4 regions of the Agrobacterium vaccinii genome follow, and region 2 is predicted to be linked to each of the others. Evidence: riboswitches for the same ligand, from Rfam matches in the RefSeq annotation. Region 2 holds a riboswitch; each other region holds the start of a gene.

Region 1 (7,961 bases), on a different replicon from region 2:
AAATGGAAGACGCCCCCTGTCACAGCATCATCTGCCTCGGCATCACCCCATGTTTCACCCAAAGCCAGATTGGCGGCTTGGGGCAGGGCGCTGCGAAACGCTGAATACTCCGCCAGCCCGAAAGCAGCCGTCTCGCTTTCAACGCGGTCGAGCAAAGCCCGAGGCGTTTCGGGAATATCGCCCACCGCATAACCGGCATCGCGCAGATCGTGCAGCATCTCCAGAACACTCTGCGGCACATCGAGACCCACCGCATAACCGGTGCGACCCGGTGCGGCGCCCGGATAATCCGGCATAAGAATAACAAGCTGCCGCTCAGATGGATCTGCGTTTTTCAGCCGCAGAAAAGCAGAGATGCGTTCAGCGACCTGTTCGACGCGATCAGGTTCCGGACAATGCACCAGCCCGCGCCCACCTTCAGGGTCAGGCTGTTTGAAGGAGATCGCCCCGGCGAGAATACGACCGTCCAGCTCCGGCAACACCACATGCATGGCAAGATCGGACGGGTTGAGGCCGCGCATATTGTCCGCCCAGCCATCGCGGCGGGTGGTGGCCATGATCACCTGAAAGGTCGCGACACCCAACCGGTCGAACAGGCTCTTGCCATCGTCGTCCGAATGGCTGGCAAAGGCCGTGGCTGCAATCATCGCGGCTGGCTTCAAAGTGACAAGCGTGTCTTCCAGAAACCGGATAGCGTCTGCGTCTTTCAAACCGCTGACGAAGATCGGCAGCGGCGAAAATCCGCGTAAGTGCAAGGCGTCGTAAAGCGCATCGATGGGGGCGACGTCAGCCGCCATCATCATGGAACGGTAAAACAGTATAGGAACAAAGGGCATGCAGCCTTCACGGCCATCCAGCGCTGCCGGAAGGTCAACAACGCCTTCGCCAGGCTGATAAAACCCGCATTTGGGCAAAGGTTCAGCGACGACATCCGGCCAGGCGTCTTCCCGCGCAAACGCAGCAAGCAATCTCGCAACCCGCTCCATATTCTCCGGCCCGCCTTCGCGGAAGAAAGAGAGAATCGTGGACTGTGTCGGCAGATCGACAGTGGACGCGATTTCTAATTTTTCATCGCGTTCGCTGCATTCGCCGGGCAGAAGCACGAGCTTGATACCACGCCGACGCGCCATTCTCGACAACTCGTCCACGCCATAACGCCAACGATCGGCGCCGCCGAGAATCCGGATAAGGATCAGCTTGGCGTATTCCGCCGTCTTTTCGATCCACAGATCGACCGACATGGGATGGCGAAGTTCGGAGAGGTTGGCGGACACAAAGGACACTGAACCATCCGTGCTGCGTTGCCATCCGCGCTCCAGCCCGCCCAGATCGCTGGCCGAAAAAGACAGCACTACCACATCCGCCTGACCCTGATTGAGATCAACCGGCTCGATCAGGTCGTCCAGAGACGAGGATGTGGTGGCGAGGATGTGCATGGATCAGGCAGCCAGCATCCGCTCGATTTTCGCGCGGTCGAGACCTTTCTCACCGATAACGACCAAACGGCTGCGGCGCACCTCGCCTGCGGCCCAGGGACGGTCGAAGTAATGATTGACGCGCGAGCCGACCGCCTGCACCTGCAATCGCATCGGCTTCGCCGACACTTCGACAAAACCCTTGATGCGGAGCACGTTTTCCGACGCTGCCGTTTCCGAGATACGCGCGGCCAAGGCCTCGGCATCGGTGACGGCGTCCAGTTCCACCACGAAGCTATCGAACTCGTCGTGATCGTGATCTTCTTCTTCATCATGATGGGTGTGGCGGTTTTCAATATCCTCTTCCACCGCAAGGCCAAGACCGATCAGCACGGCAGGATCGACCACGCCATTGGACGCCACGACAATCTTGGCCGCCTTCGGCAGATGCGCATTGATATGCGCCTTGGCGCGCTCAAGACCCGCCGCATCCAGCAAATCGCCCTTGGTCAGAACGATGAGGTCTGCGCAGGCAATCTGGTCTTCAAAGACCTCTTCGACCGGATCATCGTGATCAAGCGCCTCGTCGTTTTGGCGCTGAGCGGCCAGCGCTTCCAGATCATGCGACACCATGCCTTCGGCAAGCGCGACACCATCGGCCACGGCCACCACCGCATCCACCGTCACCCGGCTTTTGATTGCGGGCCACTGGAAGGCCTGTACGAGTGGCTTCGGCAGAGCGAGACCCGAGGTCTCGATCAGAATATGCTCGACGCGTGGCTCGCGGCTCAGAATCTGCTCGATGGCGGGCTGGAAATCATCCGCCACCGTGCAGCAGATGCAGCCATTGGCTAGTTCAACGATGTTTTCTTCCGGGCAGCTTTCAATGCCGCAACCTTTGAGGATATCGCCATCAATGCCGACATCGCCAAACTCGTTGACGATGATGGCCAGCCGCTTGCCCTCGAGCTTTTCCAGAAGGCCGCGCAGAAGCGTGGTTTTGCCCGCGCCCAGAAAGCCGGTGATGATGGTGCAGGGAACGCGGTTGAGCGTGGTCATTATGTCTCCTCGGTAAAATTCAAAGGGGGAATGCGGGCAACAAGGCCACGCTTTAAACTGTCGGGCCGTCCGCGCCATGGCATCAGGCCATCGGGTGCTGAAGACAACAGGCGCGCGCCGACCAGCAAGTCGGCAGCGTCGTCTTCGCTCAACGATCCGAACATGTAGGACCAGCCATCGGCGCTGCGCACCGCGGCACTCAAGCCACGCTTGCAATTGGCAAGGCAGTTGACGCTGCGTACATCGACACCTTCAGCCTGACCGAGTGCAACAGCAGCCTGCGCAAGGGTCGCACCGGGGCGAGGGTCCGCGTTCGGATCGGCTTCCGACCGGCAACTGCGGCAAACGTAAACCACGACGCCGGGCGCGGTGTCACGGTCCGTCTTTTCATTCAGGCTTGATGATGTCGATGTCATATCCAAGGGTATGGTTTCCGCGCCTTTGCAATGGTCTCGGGGTGCGGATATCGAAAACGGCATGCGGATCAACGCAACGCCATCGTTCGAACAACCGACTGACCGGAGCACCCCGCCCGGCAGACGTTTTTCCTGAAACGGCAGGTCTCCTGGCTTGCGGCTTCGACACCCTTGCGCCGCCTTCCCGGACTCATTCGTCCAGTGGCTTTCGGCGCGGGCTCACCGCTTACAGTTGCGGGGGCAGCCACGGGTTGGTTCGCACACGCGAATGGCACCGTGTTCCCTCTTAGCTTTTCCCGTTGCCGGAAAAAGACCGTCAGTCCTTAACCCTTATGCCCTGCGGTGCTTTTGTGTCAATGCCGCCGTGTCATTGCCGTGGAACACGTTTTGGCTATAGTCGCCGCTTTGAAAAAGCATGACACCCGGAAGGATGAGCCACAATGACCCGTGACATCAGCGACAGCGAGGCCGAGCGTCACCGCGCCAAAATGGTCAACCGCAAGGCGGTGCAGGATGCCGAAGTCTCGGAAAAGACCATCGAAAAAGGTCTGCTGATGATCAACACCGGCCCGGGCAAGGGTAAATCCACCGCAGCTTTCGGTCTGGCCCTGCGCATGCTCGGCACCGGCAGACGCGTCGGCATCGTCCAGTTTATCAAGGGCGCATGGTCCACCGGCGAGCAGGGGGCGTTGGCCCTGTTCGGAGATCGCGTCGAATGGCGTACCATGGGCGAAGGTTTCACGTGGGACACTCAGGATCTGAAACGCGATGTCGCTGCTGCGACCAAGGCGTGGGAAGAGGCAAAGACGCTGATGGCCGATGAAACCATTGGTCTTGTAGTGCTGGATGAGCTCAACATCGCACTGCGTTATGATTATTTGCCGCTGGAAGAGGTGGTCGAAACCCTGCAGAACCGCCGCGATGGCTTGCACGTCATCGTCACCGGTCGCAACGCCAAACAGCTGCTGATCGACGCCGCCGATATGGTGACGGAGATGACGCTTGTGAAACACCACTTCAAGGCGGGCGTCAAAGCGCAGTCCGGCATCGAGTATTAATCCATGACAGCGCGCGTTTTGATGTTTCAAGGCACCGGCTCCGATGTCGGCAAGTCGCTGATGGTGGCGGGGATGGCGCGCGCTTTTGTTCGTCGCGGTCTGTCCGTCATGCCGTTCAAGCCACAAAACATGTCCAACAATGCCGCCGTCACCGCCGATGGTGGTGAGATCGGCAGGGCGCAAGCGTTGCAAGCGCGGGCGGCGGGCGTACCGCTTTCCGTCCACATGAACCCGGTGTTGCTCAAACCCCAGAGCGAAACGGGCGCGCAGGTGGTGGTGCAGGGCAAGGTCATCGGCAATGCCAAAGCCGCTGATTACCAGCACATGAAAGCCGGGCTGATGCCACGCGTGCTGGAAAGCTTCGAGCATCTGAAAACCATGGCCAATCTCGTTCTGGTGGAGGGCGCGGGCAGTGCTTCAGAAGTCAATCTCCGTGCCAATGACATCGCGAATATGGGCTTTGCCCGCGCAGCCAATGCGCCTGTGATCCTGATCGGCGATATCGACCGGGGCGGCGTGATCGCCAGCCTTGTCGGCACGAAGACGGTTCTGGATACGTACGATGCGGCGATGATCGAAGGCTTCATCGTCAATCGCTTCAGAGGCGATCCAAACCTGTTCGATGACGGCATGCGGATTATTTCGGACAAGACTGGCTGGAACCCGATTGGCCTCTTGCCGCATTTTGCCGATGCAAGCCGCCTGCCGGCTGAGGATGCTTTAGGGTTGAGTGGAGCTGGCGAAAGAAAGCGCGACGCGAAAATTCGGATCGCTGTACCGATCCTGCCGCATATCTCCAACTTCGATGATCTCGACCCGTTGGATGCCGAGCCGGATGTCGAGCTTATCCGCGTGCGCCAGGGAGACGTCATCCCGGCAGATTGTGCGCTGGTGCTGCTGTGCGGTTCCAAGTCCACCATTGCTGATCTGACGGCGCTCAAAAATGCCGGGCTCGACGTGGATATCAAAGCACATGTGCGGCGTGGAGGCTATGTGCTTGGCCTGTGCGGCGGCTATCAGATGCTCGGGAAAAGCGTGGCTGATCCGGACGGCATCGAAGGTGCTCCCACCGCGATTGAAGGGCTTGGCTTGCTCGACGTGGATACCGTGCTGACGGGTGACAAACGGCTCGTCTCCGTGACCGGGCAGAGCTTTGATCAAATCCCCTTCTCCGGCTATGAAATGCATGTGGGCGTCACTTGTGGACTGGATGATAAGCGACCGTTTTCCACAATCGGCAACCACACAGAAGGCGCGATGTCACCGAATGGCCGCGTGTTTGGCACTTATATCCATGGCTTGTTTGCCGATGACCACCAACGCAGCGGATGGCTAAAACGGCTGGGTGGGGAAAACTCGACACTCAATTACGAGGAACAGGTGGATGCGGTTCTCGACCGCCTGGCCGACCATATGGAGCGCCATCTCGATCTCGATGCCCTCTTGGCTATAGCGCGATAGCTAAGGCCAATATGCCGAACAGTGCAATCAACATGGCATCTGCAATGCGTGCGAGCTTCAGTGCCCGGTGAATATCGGCAGCGGTCAAATCCCGACGTCCGCCTTCACCCATGAACCGTGCTTCGATCATCTGCCCGCCATAGGAGCGTGGACCGGCCAGCGCAAAACCCAGCGCACCCGCCATCGCCGCTTCCGGCCACCCGGCATTGGGCGAACGGTGATGGCGCGCATCGCGGAAAATCGCCTGCAAGCCCTGACGAGGCGAGGCACCTTTTACAAAAAACGCAGCCAGAACGAACAAGAGGGCGGTGAGACGGGAGGCGGGAAGATTGACCAGATCATCTAGCCTTGCGGAGGCCCAGCCGAAGGCTTCATGGCGAGGAGAACGATGGCCGATCATGCTGTCCGCCGTGTTGATCGCCTTGTAACCGGCACCACCGGGCAGCCCAAGAAGCCCGAGCCAAAGCGAGGGTGCGACAATGCCATCGGAGAAATTTTCTGCCAGACTTTCAATCGCCGCCCGACAGACAGCGGCTTCATCCAGCGTTTCGGGATCACGGCCGACGATCATCGACACCGCCTTTCGACCACCCTCAATACCGTCACGTTTCAAAGCCTCCGCCACCGCCTGGACATGCTGCTCTAGGCTTTTCTGCGCTGGAAGCGATGCGCCAAGCACTGCAACTATCAGCAATCCGAGAGGAAGCCATAAAAGTGACGACTGCAATACAAAGGCAATCAACACCGTCAAGCCCAGAAAAACGGACAGAGCCGACACACCCAGGCCCTTGCGACGCGAAAATGAGTCGCCCTCCCGGTTCCATTTTCTGTCCAAGAGCGCGATAAGCGAACCCATCCAGGTTACGGGGTGGCCGATGCGTTTGAACAGCCAGTCGGGATAGCCAACAAGGCGTTCGATCAGCAGGGACAGGAAAGCGAGAGCGAAGAACATGGGCGAGAGGGTACCAGACAAAGCGCAACCGGCGATCCGCCATGGTGGCAATCTGGGACGGGCGCGCCAGCTTTTTCCTAGGGCACCCGAACCGTGGATCGACCTTTCCACCGGGATCAACCCGCACTCCTACCCGCATTCGCCCATTCCCGCCAGCGCCTTTGCCCGTTTGCCGGAACCGGGTGCCTTGGAAACGCTGAAAGAGGTCGCAGCAGCAGCTTTCGGCGCACCTTCGGAGGCGCACATCGTGGCGGCGCCGGGAACGCAAATGCTGATGCCGCTGCTTGCGGAGATTGCTGTCAGGCGAGGCGTCACAAGCTGCGGCGTTCTCTCCCCTGCCTATGCCGAACACGCCCGCACCGCCCGCATGGCAGGGCTTCCCGTAACGGAGGTATCACATATCGAGGCCTTAACCGTTTTCGATTATGCCGTCGTCATCAACCCCAATAATCCCGATGGACAGGTGCTGGAACGCTTGGAACTGCTGGCCTCAGCTGATGCCATGCGCAAAAAAGGCGGGCTGCTTGTGGTGGATGAGGCCTTCATCGAAACGGGCGATGCGGAAAGCATTGCCGACGCGACGACCTCACACAACCTTGTTGTCCTGCGCTCCTTCGGCAAGTTCTATGGCATGGCAGGCGTGCGCCTCGGCTTCGCCGTGGCCCATCCCGATACCGCCGGAGACCTCGAATCAAGGCTGGGACCGTGGGCGGTCTCGGGTCCTGCGCTGCATATCGCAACCGAAGCGCTGACAGATACGGCCTGGAGCGTGGCGATGCGACTCCGGCTAAAAGAAGATTCAAGGCGGCTGAATGATCTCTTGGGCGCAGCCGGTCTTTCGATTGTCGGGGGAACGTCCCTGTTCACTTTGGTCAGAGATGAACGAGTGCCGACCTTATTCACCCATTTAATGGACAACGGCATTCTCACGCGCAGTTTCGATGAAAGGCCAGCCGATCTCCGCTTTGGCCTGCCGGGCAACGAAGCGGAGTGGACAAGATTGGAAGCGGCCTTAGCTAGCTTTTAAGACCCGATCACCACCCTCTCCGTCATGCTCGGGCCTGTCCCAAGCATCTACGAACGTCTCATCCGCAGGAGCGTGATGAGATCCTTGGGTCAAGCCCAAGGATGACGGTTTGGAGGCGACTGGTTCGCGAGCATCTCACCCCTTGAACGTATAGGCCTCGATAGACTCCGGATTCATTTCAATCGAGAAACCCGGCATGGTCGGCGGCATATAGGCGGCATCCCTGATGTCGCAGGGCTCGATGAAGTGCTCATGCAGGTGATCGACGTATTCGATCACGCGGCCTTCCTTTGTGCCAGAAACCACCAGATAATCGATCATCGACAGGTGCTGCACATATTCGCACAGCCCGACGCCACCCGCATGCGGCCAGACTGGCAGGTCGTATTTCGCCGCGATGAGCAGCACGGCCAAAACTTCGTTCAATCCACCCATGCGGCAGCTATCGATCTGCACGACATCAATGGCGCCTTCCGCGATGAACTGTTTGAACATGATGCGGTTCTGGCACATTTCGCCGGTGGCCACCTTCACCGAACCGATGGCCTCGCGGATTTTGCGGTGGCCTGCGAT
Region 2 (7,961 bases):
TGCCGTCACAAATAGCTCGCGAACACGCTCTGTCGCTGGCAGCCATTCGCGTTCGGTGTATTTGTCGAAATACTCACCGGACGCATATTTCGAGTTCTCGAAGCCTTTGAAGCTGACGCCGCGCTCGGTCGCGATACGGTTCGAGGCGCGAATGGCGTGATAGGTGACCGTGTAGAAATAGATGTTGGTGAAATCGATGCCTTCGTCCGAACCGTAGAAGATGCGCTCGCGGGCGAGATAGCCATGCAAATTCATCTGTCCGAGACCGATGGCGTGGCTGTCGTCATTGCCTTTCTCCACCGACGGCACGGAGGCAATATGGCTCATGTCAGACACCGCCGTGAGCGACCGGATCGACGTCTCGATTGTTTTTCCGAAATCGGCGCTGTCCATGGCAGCAGCGATGTTCAATGAGCCGAGATTGCAGGAAATATCCTTGCCCATCACCTTATAGGAGAGGTCGTCATTATATTCGCTGGCGTCGCTGACCTGCAGAATTTCCGAGCAGAGATTGCTGATGGAAATGCGTCCTGCAATCGGGTTTGCCCGGTTCACCGTGTCTTCGAACATGATGTAGGGATAGCCGCTCTCGAACTGTATCTCGGCAATCACCTGGAAGAAGTCACGGGCCTTTATCTTCTTTTTCTTGATCCTCGCATCCGCGACCATCTCCCGGTATTTTTCCGTCACGGATATCTCGGTGAAGGGAATGCCATAGACGCGCTCGATATCGTATGGCGAAAACAGGTACATGTCCTCGTTGTTCTTCGCCAGTTCGAAGGTGATGTCAGGCACCACGACGCCGAGTGACAGGGTCTTGATCCTGATCTTCTCGTCAGCATTCTCGCGCTTGGTGTCGAGAAAACGCATGATGTCGGGGTGATGGGCGTTAAGATAGACGGCACCTGCGCCTTGGCGCGCACCAAGCTGGTTGGCGTAGGAAAAGCTGTCCTCAAGCAGCTTCATCACAGGAATGATGCCCGATGACTGGTTCTCGATCTGCTTGATCGGGGCGCCAGCCTCGCGAATGTTCGTCAGTGACAAGGCAACGCCGCCGCCACGCTTGGAAAGCTGCAGCGTTGAATTGATGCCGCGTGCGATGGATTCCATATTGTCTTCCATGCGCAGCAGAAAGCAGGAAACAAGTTCGCCACGTTGTTTTTTTCCTGCATTGAGGAATGTAGGCGTCGCGGGCTGGAAGCGGCCGGCGATGATCTCATCGACCATGTCTCTGGCAAGTTCTTCGTTGCCTTGCGCCAGCGCCAGCGCCACCATGCAGATGCGGTCTTCGTAGCGTTCGAGATACCGTTTCCCGTCAAAGGTCTTCAATGTGTAGCTGGTATAATATTTAAACGCGCCAAGAAATGTTGGGAAACGGAATTTCTTGGAAAACGCATGATCGAATAGATCACGCACGAAATTGAACGAATATTGGTCCAGAACCTCACGTTCGTAATAACCCTCAGTCACGAGATAATCGAGCTTTTCCCGCAGGTTATGGAAGAACACCGTGTTTTGGTTGACGTGCTGAAGGAAGTACTGCTTGGCCGCCAGCCGGTCCTTGTCAAGCTGGATTTTGCCATGCTCGTCGTACAGATTCAGCATTGCGTTGAGAGCATGGAAGTCCAGTTCGGATTCCGATGTTTTCAAAGGCTTTTCAATTGTGGTCGCGTCCAAAATCGTTCCAATCCGTGTTTGACGTTCGCGACGTCTTCATCCGTGCCTAGAAGCTCGAACCTGTAGAGGTACGGCACCTGACATTTCTGGGAGATGACATCGCCGGCGATCCCGTAGGTCGCCCCGAAATTGCTGTTGCCCGCGGCAATCACGCCACGAATGTTTTTCCGGTTGTCCGCATCGTTGAGGAAGCGGATTACCTGTTTTGGAACGGCCCCTTTTCCACCTTCGCCGCTGTAGGTGGGAAGGATCAGAACGTAGGGCGCTTCGACCTGAATGCTCTCGGAAAGACTGAGGGGAATGCGCCGCGCACTTATCCCCAGTCGTCCGACAAAACGATGGGTGTTTTCCGACCGGCTGGAGAAATAGACGATCTGACCCATTGCTCTGGCTCAGGCCGCAAGCGTGCTGATCATATCCGGGCGAAAGCCCGCCCAATGGGTCTCGCCAGCGACGACGACGGGAACCTGTCGGTACCCAAGCCCTTGAACCAGGTCGTAGGCGCTGGTGTCTTCGGAGACATCAACGATGGTGTAGTCGATGCCCTGTCGGTCAAGAGCGCGGGTAGTTGCTGTGCACTGTACGCAGGCAGGCTTGCTGTAGACGGTAACGGTCATGATGATCCTCGTGAAATTTGTATAGGCGTGCGATATCAATAAGGCGTTGGAAACGCCCATGCGGAAGTTCAGGGATGGATGGCAGCCGAAAGCGACTACGGGCGTTACGGCCCGCTATTCACGCGGATACTGACTAGAATGATGCGACATTGACTTCACCCCGAAGTGGTTGATGCGGAGCTCAGGGGAAGCGGCACGCGCAGGATCATCCCGCACATGACTCGCGACCTTCGGACACCCCGCCCGTGGACGTATTCGTTTGAGGCAGGTCTCCTGGCTCACGGGTCGTCACATCCATCTCGCCTTCCCGAAACCTTCCGGCGCCAGTGGCTATTGAGAGGATGCTCGCCGCTTACAGTTGCGGGGGCAGCTCCGGCATTGCTCCGTCCAGAAAGGACATCACGCACCGTATTCCCGTCTTAGCTCCCGACGCGAATCGGAAGAACCTCGAACACTAGATATAGTATATGAGGAGATAGTCGCGTCAACTCTTAGGAGGGTGGCGGTTAGAAAATTACGTCCTCATCCACACCAGCCTGTGGATAACAGTCTCATCAGACAGCTTGAAAGTTCAGCTTTTAATGGCCGCATACAAGCCGTATATCAAGCCTCGATTTTGCGTTTCGTCAACGTTCGGAGCGCAACGGCTTGTCGAAATCGACGCTCGTCTCGGTTCCACGGTTGGACGGATAGGAGAATTGGCCGAATGCGCCATAGCCCTGGCTTTTCCAGAACCCGAGTGTTTCCGGTGTCTGAGCATCGGCATGGAGATAGGACGAGGTGTACTTAAACTCGGATGCCCGGCTCTCCAGGGCCGCCACAATCTTTGTGCCAAGCCCTTTACGACGGACGCTAGAATCAAGGTACACGCGGACAATCTGACATACCTTTTCGCCGTCGCTATAGCGATGTCGTAGGCGCTCCTTCGTGGAAGGTTTGTTCTCGATCGCGTAGAGACCTCCGGCCGCAATGATGTGTCCATCTCCGTCCCGGACAACGAGAAAACTGCCTTGCCTTTCGCGGGAGAACCAGTTGTCCGGCTGCGCCGACAACAGCGAATCTAGGTCAGAATGCCAGGCGGGAGTGTAGTCGATCCCGTAGACGTTCTTGATCATCCGCAGGCAGAAGGTCCTCGCTTCAGCTCGGACGGCGGACTGTGCTTCATCATTCAGCCATTCCAGGGAGAGGTCATTGATGAGCATCAAGCCGCTAACTTTCTGCGGATAATTTCCGCCCCTGCACCGAGTGCGCGCAGCTTCGCTGTCGCCACATGACGCGGAAGCGGTGCCATGCCGCAATTGGTGCATGGATAGAGACAATTGGTCACCCGGTGGAGATGATGACAATCAGCTTGCAAGATTTGCGGGACTGACTATCGCAATCGGTTGATCGTGCGGATCAACCTAAGAACAACGATCAATCCTTTCGACATCCAAGAGACCAGCAAATCATGTGATTTGCTCCCTCGTCCGTTGACTGATGCTATCCTCGCTAAGCGCTGCAAAAAACGAAAATCGTTCCTTCAAGCCTCAGGAACATTGTTGACGCTAAACAGTTGAGAGGCCTGCCAATCCAGCTCGAATATCAACAAAGGAACGCAAGCAGCACAAATGAACGAGAAACGGGATATCTGGGTCAGCGCTCGCGCATATGCACTCTGGGAAGAAAACGGGCGAATAAACGGAAGCGATCATGAACACTGGCTGCAAGCTGTCCGAGAATACGAGCTTATGATGCAAACCCGGGCATCACCTGATGGCTTGGAAATAATGGCCAGCCGAAAGGGCAAAGAAACAAGTTAGTCGTTCGCCAAAGCAACAATGGTCGATAGTATCGAAAATCAGCATGAGAGGCTGCCTGCTGTCCCCTCATAATAGCAACATCGTGACGAAGGAAACCTTCATTGGATACTGCTCTTTTGGTCGGATACCTCGCCTCAATGTGTTCTGTGTCAAGCTTCGTTCCACAGGTCTACAAGGTTGTCAGGACCGACGATACGAAGGCAATCTCAACAGGAATGTACTGTCTCACGGTTACAGGATTTGCGCTCTGGACCGCATTCGGGGTGATGCGCACCGAATGGCCTATCATCCTGACAAATTCCGCTTGTTTCTTTTTATCCCTGGTCATTCTCGTAAAGAAGCTAAGATCGTAGGCGCTCTCGAGCAGGTGTCCACAACAATCTGTCCGAGTTGGATAAAGGTGAGAGGCTGAATGGGTCGAGCGGGAGCGCGTTACGCGTCTTCAGCAATCACACCTCTGGACACTGAATTCAACGGTATCCTGTCCATTAAAGACCTATCCGAGCGCGCAATTTCAAAATAGATTTCGTTTAGGTCGTCACTGTTGATCATTCTGTCCGCGGCCAGTTCTCGCGCAGTCTTCATCGCCTCTACACACGCATTTTTGTCATTCGCAAATTCGGCACCGTGCTCGTCGATCATCTCGCCGTCTTCATCGTAGACCCGGAAAAAATATATTGGCATGGCGTTACCGTTCGAGTGGGGGAGCGATTATTTTCCCGGTCCGTCAGTTTGAATATGGTGGGCTTCGAGAAGCACGATCATCTCGTCTGCCTCGTCCTCTGTCAGCGCATCAATAGGAAGCTCATCGACTGTAGCCGGACTGCCGTGACAAAGTCGATGACGGTCCAAAATTCATCATGGAGGTTTTTTCGTTTTTCGAACCGGCTCATGATGTAATTTCAGCAAAATGACTTTGTGGGTCAATATGACTTCTTGCGACCGATAACTTCCAGTCCAGCAGATTACATTGCGGCTTCTGCAACGGGTGCCGCACCGTGGCGGCCTTTGGCGAGACGGTCAAAGACCCTGATGAGGCACTTTAACCCCACCCAACGACCCTAAAGTTCTACGTTTCCGTGCCTCTCTTGCGAATTGGCTCAACTATAGGCGCGCTTCATGTGAAATCTGAAGATCGCGCCAGAGCCAGGCGCCTCCTTGATCGCCGTCTCAACGAACGCCGACAGACCATCAATGTTACGCCGGATGCCGGCCACTTCTCAGGACAGATAGACCCTTACATTTCCCTTTAGGACCGATGATGCTGCCTCCACGCGAAGCAACCAGCGACGATGCACCTCGGCATTCATGTCCCCTGCGACTTAGCAAGCGGTAGAAGAGTCGGTCCTGCTTGGTGGTAAGGCAGACATCTGCAGAAGCACCGTAACGTCCGCACGCGCCATTGGGCGCGACATCAGAAACCCTTGGATGTTATCGCAGCCCAACGATTTCAGCGCATCTCTCTGCTGGTTGGTTTCGACCCCTTCGGCGGTTGTTTGTAGCCCGTTGGCACGCGCCATCTTGATGATCGCTTCGACAATCGCGCTGTTCCGGCCCTCGCCCATACCAGTGATAAACGACTTGTCGATCTTGAGCCTGTCGACAGTCACGTTTTGAACCCTTGAGAACGAAGAGTACCCGGTGCCAAAATCGTCGATTGCAAATCTTACCCCTGCCGCTCTCAGCATCGCGATGTTTCGCTCGGTCTCTTCCTCACTATTAATGGCCAAGCTTTCTGTTATCTCGATTTCCAATCGAGCCGGCTCGATCCCCCATTTGGCCAGGGTAGAAAGAACCCGCAGTGGGTAGCCAGCAGAAGCGAGTTCGGAGGCGGATGCATTCACGGCGACACTGATGGGAGGCAACCCGGCGATCAGGCTGCACGCGTCCTCCAAGACATGAGCGCCAATCTTGTTGATCACGCCAATCTCCTCTGCAAGCGGGATAAACATATCCGGAGCGATAGAGCCTAGCTCTGGATGTTTCCACCGCGCCAGCGCCTCGACCGAGCAAGGTTGCGAGCTGTCAGCACAGTAGACCGGCTGGTAAACAACCTCAATCTGCGTCCCCGTTGACAATGCCTCGCGAAGATCATGCTCCAGTTTTCGGCGGGTGCGGAGAAGTTCGTCCATATGATCGCCAAATAATGCATATGTATTCCGTCCCGCAGCTTTTGCGTGATAGAGCGCGATATCCGCCTTCCTCGTCAGCTCGACAGGATCCACGTTTACACCTGTTGCGATCGCCGCACCGACGCTCGCACCAATGGAGCCATATACTCCGTCGATCTCAAAAGGCTCGCGCAGGCACGCGACGATTTTGTCTGCGACGGCGACGACCTCGTCGGCGTTCGTCCTCTCGAGCAAGACGGTGAATTCGTCGCCTCCGATCCGTCCGATCAGAGCGTCCGGGAGAATTTCCCTCATTCGCGCAGCAACGAGAGAAATCAGCCTGTCACCGGTTGGATGTCCGTATGTGTCGTTGACCGCTTTGAACCGGTCGAGGTCAATGAAGAGCACGCTGAATACGTCCTCAGGCAATGCTTTCCTCAGGCGCCCCGCGAGCTCATTATTAAAATAACCCCTGTTCGCGAGGCCCGTCAAAGTGTCGCGAAGCGCCAAATGTTGAAGTTCCCGGCGATTGGAATTGAGTTTAACCGAGCGTCGCCAGATTCCATGCCCGGCCAGGCTGGCGGCGATGAATATGCCAATGACGGAAAGTCCGATAACCGGGAGGGTTGCCTGCAAAACGCTCCTGCCCGGTTCAAATGGATGCCAGTTAAAGTACCCTATCACCTTTCCAGACTTCGAGGTGAGGGCGATATGGGAGTGGCGCTTGTCGCGTGGCATCTCCGTTGTGAACTGCATCTCGGCGAACTGGTATTCGCTACCTATTTCAGACGGGAAGTCTCGATCCAAAAACCGTACCGCGACATGCTGGTTCTCTTCGCCCGCCTGCTGCTCGATCTCGCCTGTGTCAGACAGAATAGGTTTGACACTGACCACAGCAGGTCGTTCCCCTACATAGGTCAGATCACTCTCGCCGATTGACAGTACCGTGTCCGAAACACCCTCATGGTCTCCTGCAGCCATCCTTTCACGCAGCCGTTTCGCCATCGGACTGTAAGCCAAGCGAAGGTCTTCCTGTGACACCTCGCTGGCTGATTTTGAAATATATTGGTAGATGGGCAGCCCATTGGCAGAAAGCACGACGGCGGCATCATGGCTGAAGTAGGTGTCCATCCACTGCCCAAGGTTCACGTTAAGCCAATCCTGATCACGGTCCTTAGTTCTGATGACGGCGTCGTCCCACACGGTGGCACTCTCTTGATCGTGAGCGACCGAAGATCGGATTTTTGAAACGATGAGGGTGGCCAAACCCTTCTGCCGTTCCACGGCGACCTCGTCAATTTCGGCGGCAGACCAGTAAAGGGTGCCGAGTAACATCGCTCCAACCAAAGCGGACACGCTTGCCGGAAGGCCCCATTTCGCGAACCATTGTGACTGCCTAATCATGCGCCATCTGCCTTTTCGTTGGACAAACCCTACAGCATCTGGGTTAAGCCTGAGGGAATGGACAGAGTTAACGATCCTCTTTTCCTTCGCTCCAAATTACCAGGTTCCCTAGCGCGCTATGAGCATCGTAATCGAGGTGCTGTCCACCTTTGTAGTTGAGGCTCAATGCGGCTCGAAACATCATTAATCCCATGCGGATAGCGTCCAACGGGAAGATGAGTACAGGCGCCTTGCGCTATGATCTGCCAAATCCGAACCGATCCACTGGAATAGCAACCGGCTTGAACTGAATCGACCCGAGGTCCGGCTCCAAGGGATTGATCATTTGTGCGACGACCTGATATCCGATC
Region 3 (7,961 bases), on a different replicon from region 2:
AGATCACACCGTCGACATTGTTGCGACGGGCCTCATCGGCCACAACGCGCTGAAACTCGCCAATGAAGTTGACGGCATGCTTCACCTGAAGCTTTGCCCAGGCCGAGAACGACCAATAGGGCAAGCCGATCCGGCGGCGAATAGCGGCAAGGAGAACGTTAATGGCAATCGCCGCGTCGTAGGCCCAGTCACCCAGATAGGCCAGCAGACGCGCATTGCGCACCACCACGTCGAACTCATCGCCGTGAATGACGAGATATTTCTTTCCGTCAGCAGCTTCGTGGATCATCCTTTCAGCCACTTCGATACCGCCGAAATGGGTGCCGGGGAATTCCCGCAAAAACTCATCGTGGTTGCCGGGAATGTAGACGATGCGCGTTCCCTTACGGGCCTTGCGCAGAAGCTTCTGCACCACATCGTTACAGCCCTGTGGCCAGTACCAGTTGCGGCGCAGGCGCCAGCCATCGATGATGTCGCCCACGAGGATGATCGTATCGGCTTCATGGTAGCGAAGGAAATCCAGAAGGAAATCCGTTTTGGCTGCCTTGGAGCCAAGATGCACGTCGGAAATGAAAAGCGTTCTGAACTGTCTGGTTTCGGTTTGCGCGGCCATGGAACTCTTCCCCCTGTCTCGGCAATTTTCAACCTCTGGAAAACCAGACTCGTGTTTCAGCAAGATGACAGAACGCCATTTCGGGTCAGGAAGTGCCGCTTTTAAGCAATTTCAAAACGACAGTTTTGAGATATCGAGGCAAAATAAACGGCTGTACGCATGGACCGATTGTTGTATGCAAAGGCCTCCAAGAAATTGAAATAAGCGGTGATAAAATGAGTTCTGAGGACACGGGCAAGACGCAAGACCAAAACGCCAATGCGGATCTGGAACAACAGGCCCTGTTTTATCACCGTTATCCGCGCCCGGGAAAACTGGAAATACAGGCGTCAAAGCCGCTTGGTAACCAGCGCGATTTAGCGCTTGCCTACTCCCCCGGCGTCGCTGCACCATGCCTCGCGATCCATGAAAACCCTGAGGCCGCAGCGGAATACACCGCGCGTGCCAATCTCGTAGCCGTCATCTCCAACGGCACGGCAGTGCTGGGCCTCGGCAATATCGGCCCTCTCGCCTCAAAGCCCGTCATGGAAGGCAAGGCCGTTCTGTTCAAGAAGTTCGCTGGCATTGACGTCTTCGACATCGAAATCGACGCCCCCGGCATCAACGACATGGTCTCCACCATCTCGGCGCTGGAGCCGACTTTTGGCGGTATCAATCTTGAAGACATCAAGGCACCGGAATGTTTCGAAGTGGAGCGTCAGCTTCGCGAGAAAATGAACATTCCCGTGTTCCACGACGACCAGCACGGCACGGCCATCATCGTTGCAGCCGCCGTGACCAACGCACTGGAACTTGCTGGTAAGTCTCTGTCGAGCGTCAAGATCGTTGCTTCGGGTGCCGGTGCCGCTGCACTCGCCTGCCTCAACCTGCTGGTAGTGCTGGGTGCGAAGCGTGAAAACATCTGGGTTCACGACATCGAAGGCCTCGTCTATGAGGGCCGCAACACCCTGATGGACGAGTGGAAGGAAGTCTACGCGCAGAAGACAGACAAGCGCGTGTTGAGCGAAACCATCGATGGCGCCGACGTTTTCCTGGGCCTGTCCGCCGCAGGCGTTCTGAAGCCGGAACTGCTGGCGCGCATGGCGGAGAAGCCGCTGATTCTAGCGCTTGCAAACCCCAACCCGGAAATCATGCCGGAACTGGCGCGTCAGGCACGCCCGGATGCGATGATCTGCACAGGCCGTTCGGACTTCCCGAACCAGGTCAACAACGTGCTTTGCTTCCCCTATATCTTTAGGGGTGCGCTGGATTGCGGCGCGACCACCATCAACGAAGAAATGAAGATGGCCGCCGTCCACGCCATTGCCGAACTGGCGCGCGAGGAAGTGTCGGAAGTCGCGGCGAAGGCCTATAGCGATGAGACGCCGATCTTCGGCCCCAACTATCTTATCCCCTCGCCGTTCGACCCGCGCCTCATCCTGCGCATCGCGCCTGCGGTTGCCCGTGCTGCTGCAGCAAGCGGTGTCGCCGCGCGACCGATCACCGATTTCGACGCCTATCTCGATCAGTTGAACCGCTTCGTCTGGCGGTCCGGCTTCATCATGAAACCGATCTTCAACCTGGCAAAAACCGCAGAAAAAAAGCGGATCATTTTTGCCGAAGGCGAAGACGAGCGCTCGCTGCGCGCTGCACAGGTTCTGCTGGAAGAAGGCACCGGTGTGCCGATTCTCATCGGTCGTCCACAGATCATCGAGACGCGCCTGAAGCGCTTCGGGCTGCGCATTCGCCCGAATACGGACTTTGCCGTGGTCAACCCGGAGGACGATCCACGCTACCGTGAATACGTCGATGACTATTTCGCGCTCGTGGGCCGCGCCGGTATCAACCCGGAGGCTGCGCGCACCATCGTTCGTACCAACAGCACCGTCATCGGCGCACTCTCTGTGAAGCGTGGTGAAGCGGACGCCCTGATCTGCGGTCTGGAAGGTCGTTTCGACCGTCATCTGCGCGACATCAACCAGATCATCGGCAAGCGTGAGGGCGCGCATACGTTCGGCGGCCTCAGCCTGCTGATCACGCAGCAGGGTGCGCTGTTTTTGACGGACACCTTCGTCAACTACGAGCCGACCTCGGAAGATATCGCAGAACTGGCCATTCTCGCGGCCAAGGAAATCAAGCGCTTCGGCATCGTTCCGAAAATCGCACTCGCAAGCCACTCCAACTTCGGCTCGCGCGATTCCGAAAGTGCCCGCAAGATGCGCCGCGCGTTGCAGCTCGTGCGCACAACAGCACCGGAACTGGAAATCGATGGCGAAATGCAGGGCGGTTCCGCACTATCGGAAGTGCTGCGCAAACGCGCCATGCCCAACAGCTCGCTGTCTGGAGAAGCGAACCTGCTGGTCTTCCCGAATCTCGATTCGGCCAACATCACGCTTGGCGTCGTGCGCACCATGACGGAAGGTCTGCATGTCGGGCCGATCCTGCTCGGTTCCGCCCTGCCCGTGCACATTCTGTCGCCAACGGTCACGTCGCGCGGCGTGGTCAACATGGCAGCACTAGCCGCCGTGCAGGCATCGCACCCTTCGGTGTAAGCACGGGTTAACGCAATTTTGAACTGACTGTTGCCGCTTTGCTGCGCGCGCCTATGTTATCCTGATCGAAAATACGTCATCCGCATTTCGCGGGTGCGCTCCTCAGGATATGTCCTGCCCAACGGCAGGCGGAACGGACGGACCATTGATCCCGCGCCGAAGCCGACTGGTCGGCACATTTGCGATTGTCATGCTGGCCGCTCCGTTTTCGGCGCAGGCAAGCGCTGTCTGTGATTCGTTGCGCTCGCAGTTGAACCAGCCCGTGCAGGTTTACGGCAATACCGCAGAGGTACGCCGCTTTGCGAGCGCTCTTGCCCAGCAGAACATTCTCATACGGCGTATCAAGAACGACATGCGCGGCTATGGCTGCTCCTCCGGTAGCGTTATCGTCTACGGTAACCCCAATGCGCAGCTTTGCGGCGAAATCGGCGATGCGTTGGAGCAGGCGCAGGCCGAGCGCGACATGATCGCTGACGACCGCGACCGCATGCTGGCCGCCCAACGCAATGACAATGCCCAAGGGTCGCGTGAGCGCATTCTGGCCGCGCTGGATGCGCAAGGCTGCTACGACGAGCAGCCACCCTCGTTCACCTCCACAGACCCCTCGCCCTATCCCGACATGCGCGACCCGAGTGACGGCTTTGGTGAGCCGAACAACGATTACGCGCCTTCGCCCGATATGCCGATGCAGGGTGGGCTCCGAACACTTTGCGTCCGCACCTGCGATGGTGCGTTCTTCCCCATTTCTTCGGACGCGACACCGCTCGATTTCCGTGAGCAGGCAGCCCAATGTGAGCGCATGTGTCCTGGCACGCAGACCGAATTATTCTATCACGCCATGGAAGGTCAGGAGAGCGAGGACATGGTCTCGGCAAAAACCGGCCAGCCCTACGCCTCGATGCCAACCGCTTTTGCCTACCGCAACAACCCCGCATCCAGCCGCGCACCCTCATGCAGCTGCAAAATGACGGCCTCTTCCGACCCGACGATGAAGCCGCAGGACAACAGCCACGCACCGCAATCCACCGCCGTGCAAAGCTCGCCAAGCGTGACCACGCTGACGTCACCGAAGAGCGACACGAACCCCGCCCCTGCCGAAACGAAGCCGGAAACCAAACCCGTCGAGAAAGCCGAACCGATCCCCGAGCGCGACTACGATCCAGCCAACAGCAAAGTCCGCATCGTCGGCCCCCGCTTTATGCAGGAAGAAACCAGCCGCATCGACCTCAAAAATCCCGCTTTGCAAGGCGCCCAGCCACAACAGCAGTGATATTAGGGCCGGGACTTAACTTGTGCCCCACTTATCGCGAAACACAAGCTCCTCCACCGACAGTCGCTGCCGCCAGCCTTTGATAGCCAGCTCCGGTTCGCTGTAGAGCCTATCGACGCGGCCAAGGCAGAGCCAGGCAACGATTTCGATGTGTTGGGGTATTTCGAGGATTTGGCGGATATCGGCATCGTGGAAAATGCTGACCCACCCGACGCCGACACCTTCGGCACGGGCTGCCAGCCACAGGTTCTGGATGGCGCAGACGGTTGAGTAGACATCCATGCGCGGATTGTGTGTGCGCCCCAGCACGACATCGCCGCCACGGGTTGGGTCGCAGGTGACGCAGATCGAAAGCGGTGCCTTGCGAATGCCCTCCAGCTTCAGACTGCGATAGAGCGTCTGGCTTTCCTGCGCAAACATCTCGGCAGCTTCCGCATTGGCGTGCGAAAACGCCTCCCACGCCTGCTGTCTCACCCGTGCATCCGTGATAAGCGTGAAATTCCACGGCTGCATGAAGCCGACGGACGGCGCGGCATGGGCCGCTGCCAGCAATCGCGCCACCAGTTCATCCGGCAGCGCATCCGGCAAGAACTGGTCGCGAACGTCACGCCTCGTCTCAATGGCGCGATACACCGCGGCCTTCTCGGCGTCGCTGAACGCCTGCGCAGGGTGAAGCGCATCTTCGAATTCATCAGGTCGCATCGTCATTCCCCAACAATGCACGGGCAGACCACAAGGGCCCGCCTGTCAACAACCTGCCGCCGTCCATGCGGTGCGGTCTATGGTATCAGGCCGGTCTTCTGACTGGGCGTCATCACGATATGCCGCCTTCCCAATCTCTCAGTGGCATTCGACAGTCGCATCGGCCTCACAGCGTTGGGCACGTCGCGGAGTTTCACCGCGTTCCCGATTCTCCTGCGTGAAGCAGGCACCTGATAGCGCTTCTTATGTCGCTTCGCGCTACGCTATGCAAGCAGGCAGGCGTTTTACCCGCGTCGACCGGAACCGCCGGGCCGCCTCCCGCATTCTACGCATAAAGGAGAACAAAGATGGATCAGTATTCCGAACTTCGCCAGCAGATCGGTCAGGACCTCGACACGCTCAAGGCCAACGAAAGCCCGAAGTCTATCTTTGAACTCGCAGATGATTACCTGACGACAGATGCCGCTTTGAAGCGGCAGGTCATTGAGGACATCATCAAGGAAGAAGCGGATAAGCGGAATATTGATATTCATTGAATGTGCGAGAGGCTTAGGGCAAAGATGCGGGTAATATCATCACTGTGAATGTCACCGTCGCCATTTGTGCCCTCATCGTCATCGCCATTATCGCGGGCCTCGTTTTCGCATCGCGCCATCGTGACAAAATCATCATCAAGATCGCGTCGGCAGCACTTCCTACAGAAGAAGATGCCACGCCGCTCGACCGCCATTGGACGGATATCAGTCACGGTCGTGAAGGTCAGAGCGTGCTGTCGCTGATACAATCCAACCTCGGCGCGTTTGCCGCACGCGTGGGCGCGGCCCGCGCCGCCGGTCGCAGCCTCGATCTCATGTACTACATGTGGAATGCTGACCTCACCGGGCAGTTGATGATGCGTGAGGTTATCGCCGCAGCTGACCGTGGCGTCCGGGTGCGCCTGCTGCTGGACGATCTGGGTGTGTCGATCTCGGACCGCGCTTTTCAAGCTATAGACAGCCACCCCAATATCGAGCTTCGGCTGTTCAACCCCACAAAGGCGCGTGAGAACGTCTTTCGCCGTGGGCTGGAAATGGTGCTGCGGTTTCGCAGCGTCAACAGGCGCATGCATAACAAAGCCTGGATTGCGGATGGCCGCACATTGATCGTCGGTGGCCGCAATATCGGTGACGCCTATTTCGATGCTGCCGAACAGGCGAATTTCCGTGATTTCGATATTATCGCACATGGTGCCTGCGTGGCGCAGGCCGAAGAGATTTTCGACGATTACTGGAACAGTGCCGTCGCCGTTCCCGTACGCTCGCTTCTGGCCCGCCGCCCCAGCAAGCTGGCGAAGCTGCGCCGCAGAATGGACGTTCTCGCCTCCGGCAATGCCGCTCGTCCCTATCTGGCGCAGGTCGAAAGCCAGCACCATTCCGGCAACTTCCTCCTGTCAGATACGCTCCATTGGGTGGAAAGCGCAACGGTCGTTGCCGACCCGCCAGAGAAGGCTGCGGACAAACGTCGCAATGGCCACAACTATCTGATGGAGACGCTGTTGCCCGTCATGGAGGAGACGAACGACCGACTGAAGATAACCTCTCCCTACTTCATCCCCGGTCAAAAAGGTCTGGAGACATTGTCAAGGCTCTCTGCCGATGGCGTTTCCGTCAGTGTCCTTACCAACTCTTTGGCCGCCACCGATGTCGCTGCCGTTCACGCCGGTTACTCGCGATATCGCAGGCCTTTGCTGCTCAACGGTATCAAAATCCATGAATTGCGGTCCCTCGCGGATCAGCACAAATCCTTCTCATTGCGCGGTTCGGGTCAGGCAAGCCTGCACACCAAGGCTTTTACCCGGGACGGCGACACAGGCTTTATCGGTTCGCTGAACTTCGATCCGCGCTCCATGTCCCTCAACACGGAGATGGGCGTCCTGTTTTCCTCCGCCCCACTGGTGAAGGAGATGGATGACATCTTCAAGGAAGAAACCAGCCGGGAGATGAGCTTCGAGCTGGCGCTTAACGAGCGTCGAAACCTGACGTGGACCGGCTTGGTCAGAGGCGAGCCAAGGCACTACCGTCGCGAGCCCTACGCTACCTTCAGCCGCCGCGCACTGGTCAGCATCATGGGTATTTTGCCGCTCGAATCCCAACTTTGATGAAAAAAATCTGCGATGGGCTGATCGAATTCAGAGCTCAGGCATTTTAGGCATAATTGAAATACAGGAGACATTCATGTTCATCACGCCCCCGGAGCCAAAAACCAGCATCAAAATCGCGGAAATGTATCGTAACGCGGAAAGCACCTATGGCTATCTGCCCAATATGTACCGCACCTTTGGGCACCGTCCCGAGGTCATGGAAAGCTGGAGTGCGTTGCTGGTCGCTCTGCGTGGCAACATAGAGCCACGGCGTTATGAACTGGTCACGTTGGCAGCAGCGCGAGAACTGAGGTCTTCCTATTGCATGCTGGCGCACGCCTCGGTGCTGGCACGAGAGGGGCTCGACGCAGACGAACTCACCGGCATCATCACCAACGCAGAAGACGCGCCGCTGGATGAACAGGAGCGCGCCATCATGATTTTCGTTTCGAAAGTGGTGCGCGATGCAACGTCGGTGACGCAGGCCGATATCGATGCGCTGAAGACCCACGCGCTGACGGATGCCGAAATCTTCGACATCGTCGCCGCCGCATCGGCTCGCTGCTTCTTTTCCAAGACGCTGGATGCGCTGGGCACTTCACCGGACCAGGCCTATGTCGATAAGCTTGGCCCGGATCTGGCGCAGAAGCTGGCTCTCGGACGCCCCATCGAGGAGACCGAGGCCGATAGCGCGGCTTAAGCAGCGGCCTTCTTGTTGCTTTGCTT
Region 4 (7,961 bases), on a different replicon from region 2:
GTGAGAAAATGGCCTTCGCGGTTGGCTGGATGTACTGGCTGAACTGGGCCATGACCTCGGTCGCCGACGTGACGGCGGTCGCCATCTATATGAATTTCTTCAAGCAATATGTGCCCTGGTTGCAGGGTGTCGACCAGTGGGTGTTTGCGCTCGGTGCGCTCATCATCGTGCTGGGCATGAACATGCTATCGGTAAAGGTGTTCGGCGAACTCGAGTTCTGGTTCAGCCTCATCAAGGTTCTTGCGCTCGCGACATTCCTCGTCGTCGGCATCTACTTCGTCATTTTCGGGACGCCGATCGAAGGCCATGTGACTGGCTTCAGCCTGATTACCGACAATGGCGGCTTTTTCCCCAACGGCATATTGCCTGCGTTTATCATCATTCAGGGGGTGCTGTTTGCCTACGCCTCGATCGAGCTGATCGGCACGACGGCAGGGGAAACGGAAGATCCGCGCAAGGTCATTCCAGGCGCCATCCGCACCGTGGTCTTCCGTCTGCTGGTGTTTTATGTCGGCTCGGTTCTGTTGCTGTCGCTGCTGTTGCCCTACACGGCCTATAAGGCTGGTGAGAGCCCATTCGTGACCTTCTTCGGCTCGATCGGTGTCGAAGGTGCCGATATCATCATGAACCTCGTCGTGTTGACAGCGGTGCTGTCATCGCTGAATGCGGGCCTGTACTCGACTGGCCGCATCCTGCATTCCATGGCGGTTTCGGGGTCAGCGCCAGCGGCATTGGCCAAGATGAACAAAGCGGGCGTGCCCTATGGCGGCATCGCCGTTACCGCTGTCGTCACGGTGATCGGCGTCATTCTCAACGCCGTCGTTCCGGCTGCGGCCTTCGAGATCGCGCTCAACCTTTCGGCTCTGGGCATCATTTGCGCGTGGGGTGTCATCGTGTTATGTCAGCTCAAGCTGTGGCATCTGTCGCGGCGGGGGGAAATGAACCGTCCTGATTTCAGAATGTTCGGCGCGCCTTATACAGGCATATTGACGCTTGTCTTCCTCTTCGCTGTGCTGGTGCTGATGGCATTGGATTATCCTGCCGGGACGTGGACGGTCGGTTCGCTCATCATCATTGCCCCGGCGCTGGTTGCGGGCTGGTACATGTTGCGCCACCGTATTCACGAACTGGCCAAAGCCGATGCGGCGAAAAGCGCGGTTGCGCGGGGACAGACGTGAAGAGTGTGACATCCAAAATGCTGGTGGCCGTCATCGCCACCGGCGGTACAATCGCCAGCAAACGCGACGAGAGCGGTGCCGCAAAACCATCGCTCAGCGGCGAAACACTGATTTCCGGCGTGTGCGACGAGACGGTGGCGATCAAGCCCGTTGAACTCATGGCCAAGGATTCGTCCAGCCTCACCATCGCCGACATGCAGCGGATCAGTGATGCCGTGGGCCGGGAACTGGCCGATCCTGACGTTGCGGGCATCGTCATTCTCCATGGCACCGATGCCATGGAGGAGAGCGCACTTCTGGTGCATCTCCAGCACAGCCTTTCCAAACCCGTCATCTTCACCGGTGCGCAATTCACCGCAGATCATCCGCGCACCGACGGCCCGGCCAATCTTGCCGATGCCATTGCGGCTGCAAGCGATCAATCCAATTTCGACAAGGGCGTTCTGCTCTGTTTTGCTGGCCGATTGTTGCCCGCGTGGAGCCTTTACAAGCGCTCGTCCGATGAGCCGGATGCTTTCGATCTCTCCGGCAACTGCGACTGTCCGCAAAGCCCGCAATTTACCGCGGATTTGGCTGATACGCGGGTTGACATCGTGGCGATCTATCCCGGTTGCGATGCGACCCATATCGATGCCAGTCTGAGCGCAGGCGCAAAGGGCATCGTGCTGGCCGCACTCGGTTCGGGCAACGCCAATGCGCGTATCGTCGAGGCGGTAAAAAGGTGCACGAATGCAGACGTCCCTGTGATCGTTTCCAGCCGTGTGCCGGTGGGGCAATTGCTCGCCGGTTATGGCGGCGGCGGCGGCGGGCACGATCTGGGCGCAGCCGGTGCCATCCATTCCCGCAGCCTGCGGGCGGGACAGGCGCGCATCTTGCTGGCTGCACTGATCGCCTCGCGCAAAACGCGGGATGAAATGACCGACGCTTTCAACGATTTCCAAAAAATGGCGAAAGCGTGATTTTTTCAGGAACTTTTGTGACCTGATCCCGTTTCACCGGCTGGGAGACCACCGGGGGCTTTTTATGGCAGTGACATCAACTGCAGTCGTCCTGACGCTTATTGGACTTGCAATTTTCGGCTTTGGTTCGCAGCTCGTTATGCTGGGCGGAAGCTTTTATTACGCATTGGCGGGTATCGCATTTGTGGTAACCGCTGTTCTGTTGTTTCAGAGAAATAAGGCGGCATTGCATTTTTATGCCGCTTTCGTCATCGCCACGCTTTTGTGGGCGCTGTGGGAAGTCGGTTTCGACTGGTGGCAGCTTGGACCACGCGGTGGCTTCATCATCGTCGTTGGCATGTGGCTTTTGATGCCTTGGATCAGGAAGCCGCTCGGCTTTACCAGCCCAACTGGCATTTCCTACGGCGCCAACGCGGTTCCACTTCTGACAGCCGTTCTCGTTTCCGTTGGTGCTGCGGCATTTGCGATGACGCAGAACCCGAATGATCTCGAAGGCAATCTTCCCGAAGAGATCGTCACGGCGTCGCCATCCTATGGCAATGACGTGCCGGATAATGAATGGCACCAGTATGGACGTACGTCCTACGGTCAGCGTTATTCGCCTTTGGCCCAGATCAACGCGACCAATGTCAGCGGACTCAAAGAAGCCTGGCGTTACCAGACCGGCGACGTAAAGAAGCCTGAAGATGTTGGCGAAACCACCTACCAGGTGACGCCGCTCAAAGTTGGCAACTCGCTTTATCTTTGCACCCCGCACAACTGGGCAATTGCCATTGACGCGGCGACCGGCAAGGAAAAGTGGAAATACGATCCCAATGCAGGCATGAACCCTGATCGCCAGCACCAGACATGCCGTGGCGTGACGTACTATGCCGACCCGACGGCACAGGCTGGCGCTGCCTGCGCGGCCCGCGTTTACCTTCCGACATCGGATGCACGCCTGATCGCGCTCGATGCTGGGACCGGACAGGTTTGCACCTCGTTTGCCGACCAGGGCACGCTGCATCTTGAAGCTGGCATGAAATATAACCCTGCCGGTTACTACTATTCCACATCCCCACCTGCCATTGCGGGCAACAAGATTATCATCGGCGGTGCCGTCAACGACAACTATTCGACGCAGGAACAATCCGGTGTCATCAGGGCGTTTGACGTCAACACCGGTGCACTGGTCTGGAACTGGGATTCTGGAAACCCGTCGCAGACCCAACCGCTTCAGCCGGGTCAGACCTATACGACCAACTCTCCCAACAGCTGGTCAGTATTCAGCGTCGATGAAGCGCTTGGGCTCGTCTACATCCCCCTGGGAAATCAAGTTCCGGATCAACTCGGCATGGGTCGGAGCGAGAGTGTAGAGAAATATTCCTCTTCCATCGTGGCTTTGGATGTGAACACCGGGCAGGACAAATGGGTCCGCCAGACCGTCCACCACGACCTTTGGGACATGGATGTTCCCGCACAGCCGGTTCTTCTGGATATAACCAAGAAGGATGGGCAGAAGGTTCCGGCGCTGGTCGGTCCAACCAAGCAGGGTGATATTTACGTTCTGGATCGCCGCACCGGCGACCCGATCCTTGCTGTGACCGAAGAAAAGGCACCGGGTGGCGCCATCCCCGAGGATTTCAGCGCGCCGACACAGCCGACATCCGCCCTGTCTTTCAAGCCTGATATGCTTCAGGAAAAGAACATGTGGGGCGTCTCCATGTTCGATCAGCTGGCCTGCCGCATCAAGTTTCATCAGCTGAACTATGAGGGCCGCTACACACCGCCATCGGTGAACGGTTCGCTCATCTATCCCGGCAACTTCGGTACCTTCAACTGGGGTAGCGTCGCTGTCGATCCGGAGCGTCAGGTCATGTTCGGCATGCCGACCTATCTGGCTTTCACATCGCAGCTCGTTCCCCGCGCGCAGGTTCCGCCGAAGGGACAGGATGAAAAGGGCAGCGAACAGGGGCTGAACCGTAACGATGGCGCGCCCTATGGCGTGCTGATGGGACCTTTCCTCGGACCGCTCGGCGTTCCCTGTCAGGCGCCACCATGGGGTTATGTCGCAGGCGCCGATCTGCGCACCGGCGATGTCGCCTACAAGCACAAGAACGGCACCGTCTATGACATGACGCCGCTGCCACTGCCCTTCAAGGTCGGCGTTCCCGGTATCGGCGGCCCGATGATCACAAAGGGTGGGGTGGCGTTCCTGGGTGCCGCTGTCGACAACTATCTGCGTGCTTACGATCTCACCTCTGGCAAGCAACTATGGGAAGCACGTCTTCCTGCAGGCGGTCAGGCAACGCCGATGACCTATGCCATGGATGACGGCAAGCAGTATGTGGTGATGGTGGCGGGTGGTCACGGCTCGGTCGGCACCAAACCCGGTGACTACGTGATCGCCTACACGTTGCCCTGATGTGCCCTAACGAAGCCGCCAACCTTGTTTGGCGGCTTTGATTGTTTTTGACACCTGGATCGAGCACGTGATTCTTCGGGCTGTCTCAAGACGACACTGGTGGATTTCGCCCATGCCCACCGGCGGTTTGAGACGACTGGGCTCCCGAAGGAAACCAAGATGCGATCCTTTTCCAAGACTTGTACGATAGCGATTACGAGCACCGTGCTGACCATCGCAACCTGCCTCGCGGCACAGGCCGCCGATGCGGTGCGCGTGCGCGGCACAGTCGAAGGCCTCGATGGCACGACTTTGTCGGTCAAAACCCGTGAGGGTGCCAATGCCAAGATCATGCTCAAAGACGGCTGGCAGGTTTCAAGCGTCGCCAAGGCATCCGTCGATGATATCAAGCCGGGCGATTACGTCGGCATCGCTTCCCTGCCTACAGCAAGTGGCGGAGACGGCGCACTCGAAGTGCTGATTTTCCCCGCAGCCATGAAAGGCACCGGCGAAGGCAGTTATGCCTGGGATTTGAAGCCGAGCAGCACCATGACCAACGCGACCGTTGCCGACGCCGTCAAATCGGTCGATGGTCGTACCTTGACGGTTGCCTATAAGGGTAAGGAAAAGAAGATTTCGATACCGGATGGCACACCGGTCGTTACCTTCGCGCCTGCGACCGTTGCCGACATCAAGGCCGGTGCGACGGTGTTCGTGCCGTCCGAAAAGGCCACGGATGGCGCCCTATCAAGTGGCCGGGTGGTGGTCGGCACCAATGGTGTCGTTCCACCGATGTAACGGGTTCGACGTCGTAGTAGATGGATGCCGCAGTTTGGAAATGGCCGAGACAATGCTCTCGGCCATTTTTTATGGTCATACACAAAGCACTTGTATTGAAATGTAATAACATTACAAAAGCTCTACTTGACGGCATGTGCTGAATGAGTCTATCTGGTTGTGACGGTTCCAAGCGAGCAATCGTGAGGAATAATAGGGAATACGGTGAGGACGTGTTGTGTCCGATGCCGTGGCTGCCCCCGCAACTGTGAGCGAATTGTCCAACCCTTTGACGCTTTTCGAAGCGTCAAGCCACTGCGATGCAACATCGCGGGAAGGTGGGTGAAGACGCAAATTCGTGAGCCAGGAGACCTGCCGTCTAAACTTCATTCCAAGGTCACGGGCGGGGATGCCCGGAACAGGAGACGTCGTGATTGCATCGAGCGCCCAGCGCCTTATTCCATCTGCCATGTCCCGGTTTCAGATTGTCCCCATGCGTGCACGCGCGGGCTGAAGATCTATCATACTCACAGGGTCGCGCCTTCTGGCCGCCAATGACGATCGGGGACTATCGGACATGACATTCCATCTCAGACACACACTCTACGCTGCCGCCTTCGCAACGGTTGCAGCCACGATGGCCACGCCATCCTTCGCTGCCGAAACGCAATATCCGCTGACGCTTAAGAATTGCGGGCGGGATGTGACCTTCACGCAGGCACCTCAGCGTACGGCGTCGCTTGGGCAGAGCACCACGGAAATCCTGTATTTGCTCGGCCTGTCCGACAAGGTCGTCGGCACTGCGGTCTGGATCGGACCGGTTCTCAAAGGGTACGAAGAGGCCAATGCCAAGGTCAAGCGTCTCGCCGATAACGATCCGAGCTTCGAGAGTGTTCTGGCCGTCAAGCCGGATCTGGTGACGGCACAGTTTCAATGGCATGTCGGCCCCGAAGGCATCGTTGCCAAGCCCGAGCAGTTCGAAGAGCTGAAAATTCCCGTCTACACATCGCCAGCCGATTGCGTTGGCAAGGATAATTCCGGTGGCGGAGACGGTATTCGCCACAGCGTGTTCACCATGGACCTGATCTATCAGGAAGTGACCGAACTGGCGCAGATTTTCAATGTTCAGGACAAGGGTGAAGCACTGGTCGCAGACCTGAAGGCCCGCGAGGCGGCGGCCCGCAAGAAGATTGCTTCTGCGGATGGCAAGCTCTCAGCCGTGTTCTGGTTCTCCAGTGCAGAGCTGGATATCGACCCCTATGTCGCCGGTAAAAACGGTGCGCCGGGTTACATCATGTCGGCGCTGGGCATCAAGAAAGTCATCGATAGCGAAGAGGAGTGGCCGACGGTTGGCTGGGAAACCATCGCCAAGTCGCAGCCGACGCTGATCGTGGCAGGCAAGATGGATCGTAGGCGCTTCCCCGCTGATGATGTTGCGGTGAAAGAGAAGTTCCTGAAAGAGGACCCGGTGACGAGCCTCATGCCAGCGGTCAAACAGGGTCATGTGGTTGAAATGGACGCCCAAGCCATGAATCCGACGATCCGCACCATCGAGGGTATCGAAGTTCTGGCCGATGCTGTCGTCCAGCTCGGACTTGCCAAGTAAGCATGGGTGGTTTTTTCATCTTCACCCGTGCCGCGCTGATCGCGGTTGGGTGTCTGCTTCTGGCGCTCTGGCTTGGAGCGGCCATCGGCGAGACATCCATTCCCATGGATGTCGTCGCCAAGACTGTTGCCAACCGGCTGTTCCACGCGGGCTATCCGCTGGATGCCATCGATGAGGGTGTGATCTGGAACTATCGTCTCAGCAGGGCGGTTGTCGCCGCCTGTTGTGGTGCAGCGCTTGCCGTCTCGGGCGTCGTGCTTCAGTCGCTTTTGCGGAATCCCCTGGCGGACCCCTATATTCTCGGCATTTCGGCAGGCGCCTCGATGGGCGCTGTCGGCGTCGCCATTATGGGTTTTGGCGCGGGTCTGCTCACCATGCCGCTGGGTGCATTTTTGGGTGCGCTTCTTGCTTTCACCCTTGTCAGCCTTCTGGCAATGCGGGCCGGTCGGGGAAACAGTGCGATCATTCTGGCTGGCGTCGCAGGCTCACAGCTTTTCAATGCCTTGACGTCCTTCATCGTCACGAAAGCGGCGAACGCAGAGCAGGCGCGTGGAATCATGTTCTGGTTGCTCGGAAATCTCTCCGGCGTTCGCTGGACTGATGTGTCATTGGCCCTGCCGGTTGCTATTGCCGGTTTTGCCACATGTCTGTGGCATGCGCGGGCACTGGATGCTTTCACATTCGGTTCCCAATCTGCGGCATCGCTTGGCATTCCGGTTCGTCGCGTTTACGTGGTCCTGGCCGGAATATCCGCATTGATGACCGCCGTCATGGTCAGCATCGTCGGCTCCATCGGCTTTATCGGGCTGGTCATCCCGCATGCGGCGCGCATGATCGTCGGTATACGCCACACACGTTTGCTGCCCGCTGCTGCATTGATCGGTGCTGTCTTCATGATCGCGGCTGACATCGTGTCGCGGACGCTGATCACCGGGCAGGTGCTGCCGATCGGGGTCATTACCGCGCTGTTTGGCGCCCCAGCTTTCGCGCTCATTCTTTTGCATCGAAGGAGCGCGTTATAATGCTTTCGGCACGAAATCTCTGCTGGGCTGCCGGTG

The links. A riboswitch is a leader RNA that binds a small molecule or an ion and turns the genes downstream of it on or off. The one in region 2 is predicted to bind cobalamin.
Region 1: it holds a riboswitch for cobalamin, as region 2 does, so the genes downstream of both, HRR99_RS14355 (DUF1636 family protein) here and nrdH (glutaredoxin-like protein NrdH) in region 2, are expected to answer to the same signal.
Region 3: it holds a riboswitch for cobalamin, as region 2 does, so the genes downstream of both, bluB (5,6-dimethylbenzimidazole synthase) here and nrdH (glutaredoxin-like protein NrdH) in region 2, are expected to answer to the same signal.
Region 4: it holds a riboswitch for cobalamin, as region 2 does, so the genes downstream of both, HRR99_RS13090 (ABC transporter substrate-binding protein) here and nrdH (glutaredoxin-like protein NrdH) in region 2, are expected to answer to the same signal.

The regions. Positions count from the first base shown of each region.
Region 1 covers NZ_CP054150.1:2,956,747-2,964,707, forward strand. Annotated here, with positions in the region: gene cobN (cobaltochelatase subunit CobN) at 1-1,436, opposite strand, end outside; gene cobW (cobalamin biosynthesis protein CobW) at 1,440-2,477, opposite strand; gene HRR99_RS14355 (DUF1636 family protein) at 2,474-2,890, opposite strand; cobalamin riboswitch at 3,013-3,223, opposite strand; gene cobO (cob(I)yrinic acid a,c-diamide adenosyltransferase) at 3,331-3,948, shown strand; gene HRR99_RS14365 (cobyric acid synthase) at 3,952-5,409, shown strand; gene cbiB (adenosylcobinamide-phosphate synthase CbiB) at 5,396-6,361, opposite strand; gene cobD (threonine-phosphate decarboxylase CobD) at 6,360-7,388, shown strand; gene HRR99_RS14380 (L-fuconate dehydratase) at 7,524-7,961, opposite strand, start outside.
Region 2 covers NZ_CP054152.1:60,988-68,948, forward strand. Annotated here, with positions in the region: gene nrdE (class 1b ribonucleoside-diphosphate reductase subunit alpha) at 1-1,605, opposite strand, end outside; gene nrdI (class Ib ribonucleoside-diphosphate reductase assembly flavoprotein NrdI) at 1,647-2,060, opposite strand; gene nrdH (glutaredoxin-like protein NrdH) at 2,070-2,294, opposite strand; cobalamin riboswitch at 2,541-2,759, opposite strand; gene HRR99_RS22555 (GNAT family N-acetyltransferase) at 2,921-3,496, opposite strand; partial or broken gene HRR99_RS22560 (methionine synthase) at 3,496-3,609, opposite strand; gene HRR99_RS23315 (DUF2934 domain-containing protein) at 3,905-4,096, shown strand; gene HRR99_RS22565 (SemiSWEET family sugar transporter) at 4,234-4,449, shown strand; gene HRR99_RS22570 (DUF6894 family protein) at 4,529-4,738, opposite strand; gene HRR99_RS22575 (putative bifunctional diguanylate cyclase/phosphodiesterase) at 5,419-7,542, opposite strand.
Region 3 covers NZ_CP054150.1:1,624,339-1,632,299, forward strand. Annotated here, with positions in the region: gene HRR99_RS08155 (UDP-2,3-diacylglucosamine diphosphatase) at 1-613, opposite strand, end outside; gene HRR99_RS08160 (NADP-dependent malic enzyme) at 829-3,144, shown strand; gene HRR99_RS08165 (DUF2865 domain-containing protein) at 3,290-4,414, shown strand; gene bluB (5,6-dimethylbenzimidazole synthase) at 4,430-5,116, opposite strand; cobalamin riboswitch at 5,188-5,365, opposite strand; gene HRR99_RS08175 (hypothetical protein) at 5,464-5,652, shown strand; gene HRR99_RS08180 (phospholipase D family protein) at 5,697-7,253, shown strand; gene HRR99_RS08185 (carboxymuconolactone decarboxylase family protein) at 7,330-7,935, shown strand; gene HRR99_RS08190 (response regulator) at 7,932-7,961, opposite strand, start outside.
Region 4 covers NZ_CP054150.1:2,658,823-2,666,783, reverse strand. Annotated here, with positions in the region: gene HRR99_RS13110 (amino acid permease) at 1-1,178, shown strand, start outside; gene HRR99_RS13105 (asparaginase) at 1,196-2,137, shown strand; gene HRR99_RS13100 (glucose/quinate/shikimate family membrane-bound PQQ-dependent dehydrogenase) at 2,202-4,541, shown strand; gene HRR99_RS13095 (hypothetical protein) at 4,701-5,318, shown strand; cobalamin riboswitch at 5,465-5,691, shown strand; gene HRR99_RS13090 (ABC transporter substrate-binding protein) at 5,875-6,903, shown strand; gene HRR99_RS13085 (FecCD family ABC transporter permease) at 6,906-7,925, shown strand; gene HRR99_RS13080 (ABC transporter ATP-binding protein) at 7,922-7,961, shown strand, end outside.